Regions from separate parts of the Bacillus haynesii genome, predicted to be linked through region 4. Evidence: riboswitches for the same ligand, from Rfam matches in the RefSeq annotation. Region 4 holds a riboswitch; each other region holds the start of a gene.
The links. Region 4 has a riboswitch for S-adenosylmethionine ahead of H2R00_RS09055 (bifunctional homocysteine S-methyltransferase/methylenetetrahydrofolate reductase). Riboswitches for the same ligand answer to the same signal wherever they lie in the genome.
Positions count from the first base shown of each region.

Region 1: another riboswitch for S-adenosylmethionine. It lies ahead of H2R00_RS10215 (methionine ABC transporter ATP-binding protein); the one in region 4 lies ahead of H2R00_RS09055 (bifunctional homocysteine S-methyltransferase/methylenetetrahydrofolate reductase).
Region 2: another riboswitch for S-adenosylmethionine. It lies ahead of metN (methionine ABC transporter ATP-binding protein MetN); the one in region 4 lies ahead of H2R00_RS09055 (bifunctional homocysteine S-methyltransferase/methylenetetrahydrofolate reductase).
Region 3: another riboswitch for S-adenosylmethionine. It lies ahead of H2R00_RS06735 (YezD family protein); the one in region 4 lies ahead of H2R00_RS09055 (bifunctional homocysteine S-methyltransferase/methylenetetrahydrofolate reductase).

Region 1 is NZ_CP059494.1:2,056,588-2,059,972, reverse strand. Features, by position in the region: gene H2R00_RS10230 (ABC transporter ATP-binding protein) at 1-348, shown strand, start outside; gene H2R00_RS10225 (ABC transporter permease) at 341-1,282, shown strand; gene cspB (cold shock-like protein CspB) at 1,398-1,598, opposite strand; SAM riboswitch class I at 1,902-2,015, shown strand; gene H2R00_RS10215 (methionine ABC transporter ATP-binding protein) at 2,115-3,116, shown strand; gene H2R00_RS10210 (methionine ABC transporter permease) at 3,119-3,385, shown strand, end outside.
Region 2 is NZ_CP059494.1:3,900,135-3,903,519, reverse strand. Features, by position in the region: gene H2R00_RS19280 (methionine ABC transporter permease) at 1-96, opposite strand, end outside; gene metN (methionine ABC transporter ATP-binding protein MetN) at 89-1,114, opposite strand; SAM riboswitch class I at 1,231-1,338, opposite strand; gene H2R00_RS19270 (SCP2 sterol-binding domain-containing protein) at 1,522-1,869, opposite strand; gene H2R00_RS19265 (thioredoxin family protein) at 1,991-2,299, opposite strand; gene H2R00_RS19260 (toprim domain-containing protein) at 2,325-2,669, opposite strand; gene H2R00_RS19255 (YusG family protein) at 2,732-2,968, opposite strand; gene gcvH (glycine cleavage system protein GcvH) at 3,029-3,385, opposite strand, start outside.
Region 3 is NZ_CP059494.1:1,368,298-1,371,682, forward strand. Features, by position in the region: gene H2R00_RS06725 (sulfate permease) at 1-962, opposite strand, end outside; gene H2R00_RS06730 (phosphoadenylyl-sulfate reductase) at 974-1,675, opposite strand; gene H2R00_RS06735 (YezD family protein) at 1,762-1,878, opposite strand; SAM riboswitch class I at 1,982-2,088, opposite strand; gene pyrE (orotate phosphoribosyltransferase) at 2,252-2,881, opposite strand; gene pyrF (orotidine-5'-phosphate decarboxylase) at 2,878-3,385, opposite strand, start outside.
Region 4 is NZ_CP059494.1:1,811,565-1,814,949, reverse strand. Features, by position in the region: gene H2R00_RS09055 (bifunctional homocysteine S-methyltransferase/methylenetetrahydrofolate reductase) at 1-1,606, opposite strand, end outside; SAM riboswitch class I at 1,686-1,797, opposite strand; gene H2R00_RS09050 (YajQ family cyclic di-GMP-binding protein) at 1,875-2,366, opposite strand; partial or broken gene H2R00_RS09045 (CvfB family protein) at 2,508-3,376, shown strand.

The DNA of each region.
Region 1 (3,385 bases), 250 kb from region 4:
CTTTCAGAAATGGAACTGATGTGCGACAGAATCGCCATTATCCAGAACGGAAAGCTCCGGGATATTCAGCATGTGCACGGACCCGCTCAGGATGAAAAGAAGCGCTATTATATTCAAGCGGATGATAATCAGGCTCTGTTGCGGGAAGCGGCTGCTTTCAGAAAGGTGAAGGTTGACGAAGCGGAAGGCGGGATAGAGCTCAGCCTTCAAAAGGATGAAGTGCCTGATTTGATCAAACACTTGACAGACAGCGGTGTCCGCCTATATGAAGTGAAGGCCGTGAACAAATCGCTGGAAGACCGGTTCCTGGAAATCACCGCTGATAAGGAGGAAGCTCAGCATGTTTAATCTCATCGTAAATGAATGGATCAAAATTTTTAATCGAAAAGGCACATACGTCATGATCGGGATTTTGCTGTTATCTGCCATCGGGCTGGGCGTTCTCGCAAAGACGATCGGAGAGACAGACCAAAACCCGGACTGGAAAAAAGAATTGATGCAAGAAAATAAAGATATGAAAGAACAACTTAAAGGGGTCAATAATCCGGCACTTGAAAAAAGCTATGAACGGTCGACCGCCATTAATGAGTATCGAATCAAGCACGATTTGCCGGAAGACGGGGACTATTCGGCCCTGTCGTTCATCAGCGACGCGAGCAGCATCATTCCCCTCGCCGGTCTGTTTGTGATCACGGTGGCGGCGGGAATCGTTGCGAATGAATTCAGCTGGGGAACGGTGAAGCTGCTTGTCATCAGGCCGATCAGCCGCTTTAAAATTCTGCTGGCAAAATATTTTACAGTCCTGCTTTTTGCATTGGCTTTGCTTTTCATTCTGTTCGCATGCGCGGGTATCACAGGCCTTGCTTTATTCGGGACAGGCGACGGCAGCCAGGTTCACTTGGCGTACACCGATGGAACAGTTGAAGAAAAAAGCCTGCTGCTGCACTTGGCCGGCAGCTATTTGCTGAATTCAATTTCGCTTCTGATGATGGCGACTATGGCCTTTATGATTTCAACGGTTTTCAGAAACAGCTCGCTTGCCGTAGGTATTTCAATTTTTCTTTTGGCAATGGGCGGAACGGTGACAAACTTGCTTGCGACGAAATTTGAATGGGTGAAATACATCTTATTTGCCAACACTGATCTCACTCAATACTTTGACGGATCTCCGCTTGTTTCAGATATGACGCTGGGATTCTCGATTGTGGTGCTCGCTGTCTATTTTCTCGTTTTTCATGTGCTCGCTTTTGGTGTATTCACAAAAAGAGACATTGCTTCATAAGCGGTATTCTCAAAAAAAGCCTCACGCCGGTTTCCGGGCGTGAGGCTTTTTTAAAATATAAAAAGACTGCTGACATTCGGTCAGCAGTCCTGTATGAAGATCAGCGGTTCACAGCTTACGCTTTTGTTACGTTAGCAGCTTGTGGTCCGCGGTTTCCTTCAACGATTTCGAAAGATACAGATTGGCCTTCTTCCAAAGTTTTGAAGCCTTCGCCTTGAATAGCAGAGAAATGAACGAATACATCGTCTTGTCCTTCAACTTCGATGAATCCGAAACCTTTTTCAGAGTTAAACCATTTTACTTTACCTTCTAGCATGAAATTTCCTCCTAAAGCGATAACGCTTAAATTCACTATTCTTGCTCTAAAACAAACTTCCAAGACGAAAACTCTTACAAAACTTTCTTCTTAAAGATAGTTCGAACAAAAATAATTACCTTTACTTTACCAGTGTTTAAGCGAAATTACAACTGCTAAACACAATTTTTTTAAAAAAAGTGAAATTTAATGATCAGGGTGAGAAATAAAGCATTGAAAAGAGAGTTTTTGAAATTTTCACGAATCTGATTGACAACATTTCAAAGAAGCTGTAAAGTTAGGTAAAACTTCATGCAACAACACTTCTTATTCAGAGAGGCGGAGGGAATTGGCCCTGAGAAACCTCGGCAGCGGGTTCTGCAAACAGCAGAATACTGTGCCACATCCAACAAGCCGTACGGGCTTGGAAGATAAGAAGAGAGCGGACCCACTCTATTTACTTTGTGTCGTCAAAGGCTTCTTCTTATTTTTAAGAAGAAGCCTTTTTTGTTAGCCAAAAAGAGGAGGAAGATCATCATGATTACATTTGAAGGCGTTGAAAAGGTCTATGAAAGTGGCGGACAGAAGGTCCATGCGCTCAATGGAGTCGACCTTCATGTGGATAAAGGGGAAATATACGGCGTCATCGGATTCAGCGGTGCAGGGAAAAGCACGCTGATCCGCTGTGTGAACTTCCTTGAAAAACCGACGGCCGGAAAGGTTTTCGTCGGCGGAAGAGACTTAATGTCCTTGTCGAAAGCAGAGATTCGCACTGTAAAAAGGAAGATCGGCATGGTATTTCAGCATTTTAACCTGCTAAATTCAAAAACGATTTTTGCTAATGTCGCAGAGCCGCTCGCGCTTGTCAAAACGCCGAAAGCCGAAATAAAGCAAAAAGTGACGGAGCTGCTCCGTTTTGTCGGGCTTGAGGATAAAGCCCGCGATTATCCGGATCAGCTTTCGGGCGGCCAAAAGCAGCGCGTCGGCATTGCCCGGGCGCTGGCGACAAATCCGGAAGTTCTGCTCTGCGATGAAGCGACATCCGCGCTTGATCCGCAGACGACCGGCGATATTTTGAAGCTGCTGAAGCGCGTCAACGAACAATATAACATCACGATACTGTTAATCACCCATGAAATGAATGTGGCAAAAGAAATCTGCGACAAAGTCGCGGTCATTGAAAAAGGAAGAATTATTGAATCAGGTAGTGTGTTTGACGTATTTTCCGCGCCGGAAACCGAAACGGCGAAAAGCTTTGTCAAATCAGCCATCGACCACGAGATACCTGAATCGATTCAAAAATTAAATGTGAAGCACCTTTACCAGCTTCAATTTGTCGGTGAATCTTCTGGGAAGCCTTTTCTTTCTCAAGTGGCAAAGCGATTTGACGTAGAAGTCAACATTCTGCACGGAACGATTACAGAGCTTCAGGGAATTCCGTTTGGCAGCATGACGGTCGAACTGCAGGGGGAAGATGGTGAAATCGGGCGCGCGCTCGAATATATACGCAGAGAAAACATTCGCATCAGGGAGGTATAAGCATGCTTGTTACATATGACCAAATCATTGACGCACTGGTTCAAACGATTCAAATGACAGTTTTTTCGCTTTTATTTTCAAGCGTGATCGGCATTCCGCTCGGCATTTTGCTGGTTGTCACAAGGAAGGGGCATCTGCTTGAAAATCCGGCAGTTTTTACGGTTGTCAATATGATCATTAACATTTTCCGGTCCGTCCCGTTTATCATTTTGATGGTTGCTTTAATTCCGGTGACAAGGCTGATTGTGGGGACGTCCATCGGCACAACG
Region 2 (3,385 bases), 2.1 Mb from region 4:
AGCAAACAATAGGGAAATTCCTGTCATATATATCGTTTCATACGTAGCTTCCCACAGCTGCTCCATATCTACGTTTGGAAACAGTTTTTCAAACATTCGTGATCACCTCTGCTTCTACCTGGCGGCTCTTGATGAAATCGACCACATCATTGACCTCGTTTTCATGTCCGTCGACATGAATGAACAATGAACCGTATGCGCCGTCCTGAGTTTGCGAGATTTTGCCTTGAAGGATGTTGACTTCAACATTGAACTTCCGAATGATCTGCGTGATCAGCGGCGATTCGGCTGCTTCACCGACGAAGGTGAGCTTGATCGTCCGTCCGGATGTCGTTTCTTCGAGGAAATGCTTCAGCGTTTCCTTTGTTTCCACCGGTTCTGTTACCTGCTGAACAAAGCGCTTTGTCATTTCTTCCTTCGGCTTGAGGAATACGTTCAGCACATCGCCTTCTTCTACGACCTTTCCGTTTTCCATGACGGCCACTCTGTGGCAGATTTTCCTGATGACATGCATTTCATGAGTAATCAGGACAATGGTCAGCCCGAGCCTTTCATTGATATCGGACAGAAGACCCAGGATCGAGTCAGTCGTCTGCGGATCAAGCGCTGATGTCGCTTCATCGCATAAGAGAACTTTCGGATTGTTTGCGAGCGCCCGTGCGATGCCGACGCGCTGCTTTTGCCCTCCGCTAAGCTGTGAAGGGTAGGCGTTTTCCTTGCCTTCAAGACCGACAAGCTTAATCAGTTCAGCGACTCTTTTCAGACGTTTTGCTTTGCTGACACCGGCGATCTCCAGCGGAAACGCAATATTGTCGCGCACCGTTCTTGACCACAAGAGGTTGAAATGCTGGAAAATCATGCTGATTTCCTGCCTTGCATTCCTCAGCTTCTTCCCTTTGATCTCGCTGATTGTTCTGCCGGCTACTTCAACCGTACCTGAAGTCGGCTGTTCAAGTCCGTTCAAGAGACGGATCAAGGAGCTTTTTCCAGCTCCGCTATATCCAATAATTCCGAAGATTTCACCTTTTTTAATCGTAAGGGTGACATCTTGGACAGCATTGACATCTCCATGCTTTGACCGATAAATCTTTGAAACATTTTGAAGATTTATCAAAAGCCATCACCTGCTTTCTTGCTCAATTCTCATAGTTGTCTAAATTCCTGATCAAACAATGAAAAAAGCCTTTCTGCACACATGAGCAGAAAGGCTTTTGAATAGTCTGGGCCTTTCTCTCATCTTTCAAAGCATAATGCTTCGCGTGAATTGGCACCATTTCAACACGTGTTGATGGTTGCCGGGTTTCATAGGGCACTTCCCTCCACCTCTCTGGATAAGAGAAACATATATTTATTTTTTGATTATTATGATCGGAATTCTTAAAGTAGGATATCATGCGGAAAAATAGTTGTCAACTATTTTTCTTAAGACAATCGGCCTACGGCGAAAAGAGACGAACGCAAACGCCCGTCCCTGTCTGACTTATACACGGAATGTGCCGATTTTTCAAATTTTTAATAAGTCTATGAATAAAGATCGCTGTTTTTAAAGAAGCCGTCCGTCAGCCATAAAATCGCTTCAAGCTTCAATAAAGCTCTGAAAGAGCCTTTAACTTTAACAGTGCCGCGCTGTACGAGATGCTGCAACGAAATGTCACCGTGTAGAAGGTCAATAATCTCGCTTTGCTCTCCAAAAAAGGTCAAATGAGCTTTTTCTACAGGAGAAGATTTTTCCATTTCCCCTTTTTCGTTGATCGCTAACGTAAAAGCTTCTTTCTCGCCTTGAAACGTAATCAGCAAAGCCGTTGTAGATAATAGAGGTTTTAAAAAAAGAGCCTTGTCCTCTCTTTCTATCAATCCCATTTTCTCCAACTGTATAACCTCCTGTAAATTGGTCATACTTACAGATTCTCTGTCTGCCGCAGGAGTTCCTTTAGGAATTGCTCGACAAGTTTTTGCTGGTTATTTCCCGAGAAATATGTCAAAACCGCCCTTAATCCACAACATTTTGTTTAATCGTATCATATAAGTAGGAAACGGAGTGAAAAGCGTATTCTTTTTTGACGACTCGCCCGTTTTTGTAAAGGATAAAACACGGAACGCTTTCTATTTCCTGCTCCTTGGCAAATGACGGGGAATAATTGAGATTGTTTTTATAAAAAGGAACGTCCTTCATCATTTCATCAACGACTTCCAGCATTCTTCCGGCCAGTTGACACGTTCCGCAGAACGGCGTGTATACATATAGAAGACAGGTTTCATGCTCAAGCCGTTTTAGCTCTTTTTCTTGAAGTTCTTGCATCTGTTGAACCGCACCTCAATACTTTTTATAATAGATATTTTGTATGTACCCGGATGTTTGAACGAAATAATACTTCTGCAACATGCTGACTCGGGGCGGAAGCGACTTCTTTGTATACTCTATCGATGTATAGATGCGAAGCTTGGGGGAGCTCCCTCTTCAGCTGACGGCGGAGCTTTTCGCCTGATTCATCGGCATCCACCAGGATATAAACGTCTTTATCAAACAGCGTCTCGGCGAATTCATCGAGTTTTGCCTGGCTGATCGTTCCGTTTGTGCAAATGATGTCCACGGGCTCTTCGATGACATGCTTCACTTTTTGCTTATCTGATTTCCCTTCGACAATCATGACTTTTTCATTTTCCGGCATATGGATCACCTTTAAAGATTTACTTGTAAAAAAAGGCAGTGAATATTCACCGCCTGACTTGATTAACACCAGCCTTGGTGGTCATCACAGTCTACATATTTAGCATCCGGTCCGCTTACGGTATCCGCCATTTTGTAAAACTTTTCATCTTGGAATGAATATCCAGATTTCAACTCGTATTGATCCTTGCCGGTCATTCGGCCGATCAGCTCATTTTCATGATACAGCTGCGTTCCACCGTTTTTTAATCGGCTTTCCACATGTTCTGTAATATCAATACGTTCTTTTTTCAGCGTCAATTTGGACACCCCCTCTTGATATAGAGTATCCAAACGACGAACAGCTATCCTGAATAATCCTTAGTCTTCTTTTATCATGTCCTCATATTGCTCGGCTGTCATCAGATTTTCGATTTCAGAAGCATCAGACGGCTCGACAATAATCATCCATGCCTTTTCATACGGAGACTCGTTGACGAATTCAGGGCTGTCTTCCAAATCTTCGTTCACTTCGACCACTTTTCCGTTGATCGGGGCATACAGCTCAGAAACGGTCTTTACGGATTCAACGCTGCCAAAAGGCTCGTCCGCCTTGATTTCGTCTCCCACTTCAGGAAGCTCGACAAATACGATGTCTCCAAGCTCAGATTGTGCAAAGTCTGTAATGCCGATTCTGACTTTATCTCCTTCGGTTTTCACCCATTCGTGTTCTTCTGA
Region 3 (3,385 bases), 440 kb from region 4:
ATGAGAGCATAATAGTCTCCTTTTAATAAAAGGCTGACCAGCATATAAGATAGGCTTAATGAAAGGAACGGCGAGACGACCCATACTTTCAGCATTGTTTTGACCACTTGTTTATGAAAGACGTTGCCGCCGTTTTTTGCCATTCCCATCCCTATAATAGAAGATGATGTGACTTGCGCAAGCGGAACCGGCAAACCGAAAATTGAACTGATGATGACAAGCCCGGCCCCTGTTCCGGAAAGGATGATCCCCTCTCCTTTTGAAAATCTCGTTATCTTTTTGCCGTTTGTTTCAAGAACGCGCCTGCCCAGTAAAAGGGCGCCTAGCGCGACAAACAGTCCGCCGTAGAGCGTTCCTTCCCCGACTGTCAAAACATGCGCCGCCACCAGAGGTCCGACAGCGTTTGCGACATTGTTCATGCCTGCTGAGAAGGCTTCAAAAAACCCGGTGATCAACAGAATGACCGCCAAAACCTTTGCTTTTTTTCCCGAGGCTGGACGTTTGATCGTTTTTTTCATGATTTTTGCCATCGCAAATGTAAACATAAAAGCGACGATTGGTACAATGACCCAAAATGAGACGATGACAAGCAAAGATTTCACATACAAAACCTGGTAAGCGACACCTACTCCGACAACAGATCCGACTGTCACTTCACTTGTCGAAAGCGGGATGCCAAGTACATTTGCGATAAAGAGCGACAGCGCCGCCGATCCGATAATAATGCAGACGATTTCGAGCGAAATCACCCGTTCAGGAATGATGCCTGAGCTGATCGTTTTCACGACGTTTCCGCCGCCGATGACGGCGCCCGAGAGAACGCCGGCTGCACAGATCAGAAGGGCATGAAACTTCTTTTTGACGGCTTCAGATCCGTAGGCGATTCCCATTGAAGCAGCTGCACCGCTCGCTCCGATATTCATCGCAAAAAACATGCTAAATAAAATGGCGGCAAGTTCCATGACTCATCTCCTTACTCGTGTAATCCGCATTCTGTTTTAGCCGATCCGTTCCAGCGGCCTGATCGAAGATCATCCATCGTAAAGGCCGGAGAGGTGCACGGAGCGCAGCCGATGCTCGGATAGCCTTGATCATGAAGCGGGTTGTATGGGAGATCGTGTTTTGTCACATATCTCCAAATATCCTTCCACGTCCAATGAATGAGCGGACAAACTTTGATGGACTTGAATTTTTCATCTTTGTTCAAAAAGTTCGTTTTGCTCCGCCCGGGCGATTGCTCGCGGCGCAGGCCTGACAGCCAAGCCGGGTAGCCTGATAGCGTCTCGCGGAGAGGAATGACCTTCCTCATTTCACAGCAGGAATTCGGAGCGGTCTTCCATAGTTCGTCCCCATATTCTTTCGCCTGCTCTTCGACGGTAAGCTCCGGTTTTTTCATGATAATCTGAAGGCCTGGATATCGTTCTTTGACAGCGTCGATCGTTTCATATGTTTCTTTAAAATGAAGCCCTGTATCAAGGAAAACGATGACTGCATCTTTTTTAACCTTATAAATCAAATCGATCAGGACGATCCCCTCAATTCCGAAGCTGCACGCATATACGAGCTGATCCCCGTAATGTCCGTACGCCCATTTCAGGACGGACAGCGCTCCTTTATAAGAGTCATCTTCCTGAAAAGAGATGTTTGGTTCCTCCCATGTGCTGTAAGTAAAAATTTTCGGTTCCCCCTTTTTTTTGCCAACAAAAAAACGGCTTCCAGCAGAAAAAAACTGTGAAAACCGCCTCTAGTTTGTCTAGTCAGCTATTTCAATCTTATTTTTTCATTTTTTTCGATTTGAATGACTTTGCCGTCCTGAACAACGAATGTGATCGATCCGTAATTCATGTCTTTCAGCATGTCTTTCATTTTGATGATCACCTTTTCAAGCTGTTCATCTGTCTTCACTTCTAGCTCCTCCTCTGCCCCTTAAAAATTAAAATCTTTCTTCCAATTTTGAAAGAAAGACGAGGAACTCCGCTATTCCTTATCTCTCAAAATGAGGGCATTTTGCTGGAAGTAGCACCTTACGCATCACACGCAGGTTGCCGGGTTTCATCGGACCAGTCCCTCCACCGCTCTTGATAAGTTTGCTTTTGTTATTTTAAAATTTTAGCACAATTCGAATAAAAGTCAACCCGACTTTTTTTATAGGATTAATAAAAAATAAAAATAATCCGATTTTACTATTTTGAAATCTGCAAAAAGGCGCAAAAAAAGCCGTTCTCCCATTAGGAGAATACGGCTTTGGTCATCAGTCCATCCAAGACTTGCTTTCAGGATTCGCCTTCCATTCTTTCAGTTTGGCGGCATCCTGTTCGCTGATATATCCACCGGCAAGCGCAGCCTCTGTCAACGTATCATAATCAGTTAGCGTGTAATATTCAACGCCCGCTTCGCTGAAGGCGGCGGCGGCTTTTGGAAGCCCGTAAGTGAAAATGGCGGCGACGCCGAGCACTTCACATCCCGCCTCTGTAAGGGCGGCGGCTGCTTCAAGGACGCTTCCGCCCGTTGAAATTAAATCTTCGATCACAACGACTTTCTGTCCTTTTACAACGGCTCCTTCAATTTGGTTTCCTTTGCCGTGCGCCTTCGGTTTGCTTCTGACGTAGCACATCGGCAGGCTCAGTCTGTCAGCGGCAAGCGCGGCATGGGGGATTCCCGCGGTTGCCGTACCGGCGATCATTTCGGCTTCGGGAAATTTGTCTTGAATCAGTCCGGCAAGCCCTGAAGCTATATCATGCCTTACTTCCGGATATGAAAGCGTCAAACGGTTGTCGCAGTAGATGGGCGACAGGATGCCGCTCGCCCATGTAAACGGCTCATTCGGGCGCAGGAAAACTGCTTTGATTTTTAATAAATGGTTTGCAATGTCTGTTTTCATGCCTTGGTTCCCTCCCACTCATGTCCTATTCTTCTGTAGGCTGACACAGGATCTTCCGCCTGTGTAATCGAACGGCCGACAACGATCGCCGATACGCCTTTTTCCCGTGCGTATGACGGCGTCGCCACCCGGACCTGGTCGTTGTTTTTGTCATCTGCCATGCGAATTCCGGGTGTCACGGTCAGAAAACCTAAAGACACAGCCCGGTAAATGTGTTCGGCTTCATGAACGGAGCAGACGACGCCGTCAAGTCCGCTTTCTTCAGCCAACTTGCTGTAGTGAACAACTGCATCGAGAAGCGGTGTTTCAATCAGCAGTTCACGCTGAAGCATTTCTGAAGACGTGCTTGTCAGCTGGGTCACGGCAATTAATGAAGGGCGTTTTTGGCCTGCCGGAGTCCCCGCTTCAAGGCCTTCAAGCGCCGACTCCATCATTTGTTTTCCTCCTGCTGCGTGCACATTGACAAGACTGACGCCAAATCCCGCCAGCCTTTTCATCGCCTTA
Region 4 (3,385 bases):
GGATTTCGTTGTGGATGAATTCCGCATTGCGGCTGCTGGTCAGCGGCATGACGCCGATATAGATCGGTGTTTCAAGATGCCGCGTTTCCTCGTGGATTTTGATGAGCTGCTCCTCTGAATAGACGGGCTGAGAAATGAAATAGTCTGCGCCGCAGGCGATTTTTTTCTCAAGCCGTTTCACCGCTTTGTCAATGTGTCTGACATTCGGGTTGAAGGCGGCCGCCACTGAGAAATTCGTTTTCTTGCCGAGCGGTTTACCCGAATAGGACAAGCCTTCGTTAAACTGCTTGATCAGGCTGATCAAATCGAACGATGTCAGGTCATAGACGGAAGTCGCTCCCGGAAAGTCGCCGATCTTCGACGGATCGCCGGTAATCGCCAGCACGTCTGACAGCCCCAGAGTATCGAGGCCCATTAAATGGGACTGCAGGCCGATCAGGTTGCGGTCTCTGCATGTGATATGGATCAGCGACCTCATATCGAGGCGCTGTTTTAAGAGCGCGCCGCAGGCGACATTGCTGATCCTCGGTGTTGCAAGCGAGTTGTCCGCCAATGTCAGTGCATCGATTCCGGCTGATTTTAGCTCCTCTGCGGCGTGCAAAAATTTCTCAAAGTTTAATTGTTTTGGAGGATCGAGCTCGACGATAATGGACCGTTTCTGCTTGGCCAGATCGTCAAGAGCGGGCTCTGTCCTTTCGTTTTGAACGGCAAGCGCCGCTTTCTTTCTGATTTTCACGCGTTTTTCGGTGACTGGAGGAAGCCCCTTGACCGCCTCAGCCATCGCTCTGATGTGGTTCGGCGTCGTTCCGCAGCAGCCGCCGATGATCCGTGCGCCTTGATTGCGGAATTCCTCCGCGCTTTCCCTGAAATATTCATCATCCGTCTCATAAACAAGCCTGCCTTCGACAAGGGATGGGAGGCTGCTGTTCGGATAGACGGAAAGATAGGCGTCTTCTAAAAGCGGGACTTCTTCAAGCGCTCTGATCATATGATAAGGGCCGAGGCGGCAGTTGATGCCGACGACGTCTGCGCCGAGTGATGCCAGCTGCTTCAGACCGTCCACAAGCGGGGTTCCGTCCTGAAGAACGCCCTCTTCGTGCATCGAGACATTCAAAATGATCGGCAGCTCCGTTTCCTTTCTGGCAATCTTTAAAACTTCGCGCGCTTCTTCTAAATCATAATAGGTTTCGAGCAGAAGTCCGTCCGGCTGCTCATTTAACAGAAGATAGAGCTGTTCGCGGAAGCTTCTTTTAATGTCCTCGAGAGAATACGAGTTTTTGTTGAACGTCCGGATACCGCCGAGCGTACCGAGAACATAAGCAGAGCCGGCGGCGGAGCGGGCGAGACGGACCGCTTTTTCATTGATTTGTTTTGTTTCGTCTTCGAGTCCGTATCTGGACAGCTTGATGAAGTTTGCGCCGTACGTGTTCGTTTGAATGATGTCGGCACCGGCCTGTACATACGCTTCGTGGACGCGTCTCACTTCTTCGGGCTTGGAGATGTTCAGTTCCTCAAAACACCTGTCGATCCCATAGGAATACAGAAGCGTGCCCATTGCGCCGTCAGCGATTAACGTTTTGCTTTTTATATCCTCCAAAAAACCCATCGTTTTCCCCCTTAATCATTCTTGATAAACAAAAAAGTCTTCTGTGGAGCAGAAGACTTTTCATCGACATTTGTCCGTCTTCTTATCTTCCAAGCAGACTGCTTGCTGGATTTAGCACCTTGGTCATGAATATTCATTCACCGGTTGCTGAGGCTTCATCGGGCCAGTCCCTCTGCCTCTCTTGATAAGAACAGCTATTTAGTTTCTATTGATTACTTTTACTCAATTTACCGAAAATCGGGGGAATAATCAACAGTAAATTAAGAATTTATCGAAAATTTATAAATTGGACATCAATCGGCAGGTCGGCTTCCCTCACCATCGCGATGATTTGCTGAAGGTCGTCTTTATTTTTTCCGGTTACGCGGACTTGATCATCCTGCACTTGCGATTTAACTTTCAGACCCGATTTTTTTATCAGGTTATTGATTTTCTTTGCGTTTTCTTTATCGATGCCCTGAACTAACTTTCCGCGCTGTCTGACCGTGCCGCCTGAAGCGTTCTCGAGCTTTGAGTATTCGATGTTTTTCGTCGGGACGTTCCGCTTGATCAGTTTGCCGACAAGCACGTCTTTCAGCTGGTTCATTTTAAATTCGTCGTCTGATACGAGAACGAGCTCGTCTCCTTCGAGTGTGATGCTGCTTTTTGACCCTTTGAAATCATAGCGTGTGCCGATTTCCTTGAGAGCGGTCTGGATTGCGTTTTGAACTTCAGGCAGTTCAACCTTTGAGACGATATCAAATGAGCTTTCTTTCGCCATGTGAAAACCTCCATCCATTTTACTTATGAGTCAATTATAGTAGAATAAGGTGAAACTTCCAATATCGAGCGGTTTTGCCTGGCCGCGATCTGGCAATAATTTGAACATTGGAGGAATAATAAGTAAAAGAAAAACAGGCGGATAAGAAAGGAAGAAGCAGTATGAAACCAGGACAGCAGCTAACATTGAAAATAGATCATAAAGCCGATTACGGTTACTTTTTGACGGACGGCGATACGGCGGTCCTTCTGCATCAGAGCGAGATCACCGAGGATATTGAAGACAGAGAAGAGGTCGATGTCTTTTTGTATGTCGATCATGAAGATCGTTTGGCGGCTACGATGAGAAAGCCGATCATCAGCGCTGAACAGTACGGCTGGGTGGAAGTCGTTGATGCCGTCAGCGGAATGGGGGTTTTCGTCGATGTCGGGCTCTCGAAAGACGCCCTCGTCGCGACAGAGCATCTCCCGCCGTATGAATCAGTATGGCCGCAAAAAGGGGACAGGCTGTACTGTATGCTGAAAATCACGGGGCACGGAAGGATGTTTGCCAAACCGGCGCCGGAGGACAAGATCAGCGAGCTGTTTACCGAAGCTTCACCCGACCTGATGAATAAAGAACTCACCGGGACGATCTACCGCTTGATCGCATCGGGCTCTTTTATGATTTCTGAAGCCGGCATCAGAGGCTTCATCCATTCTTCTGAGCGAAAGGAAGAGCCGAGGCTCGGCGAAAAGCTGACCGCAAGGGTGATCAAAGTAAAAGAAGACGGTTCTGTTAATCTGTCGCTTCTGCCGAGAAAGCAGGATGCCTTGTCGGTTGATGCGGAACAAATTCTGACTTATATGAGAACGAGAAACGGCGCGATGCCGTTCTGGGATAAAAGCGACCCGGAGGATATTAAAGAGCGCTTCAACATGAGCAAAGCAGCATTTAAAAGGGCGCTCGGCCATCTGATGAAACAGGATAAAGTTTATCAGGAAGAGGGCTGGACGTACGAGAAAAAATAATCATGAGGC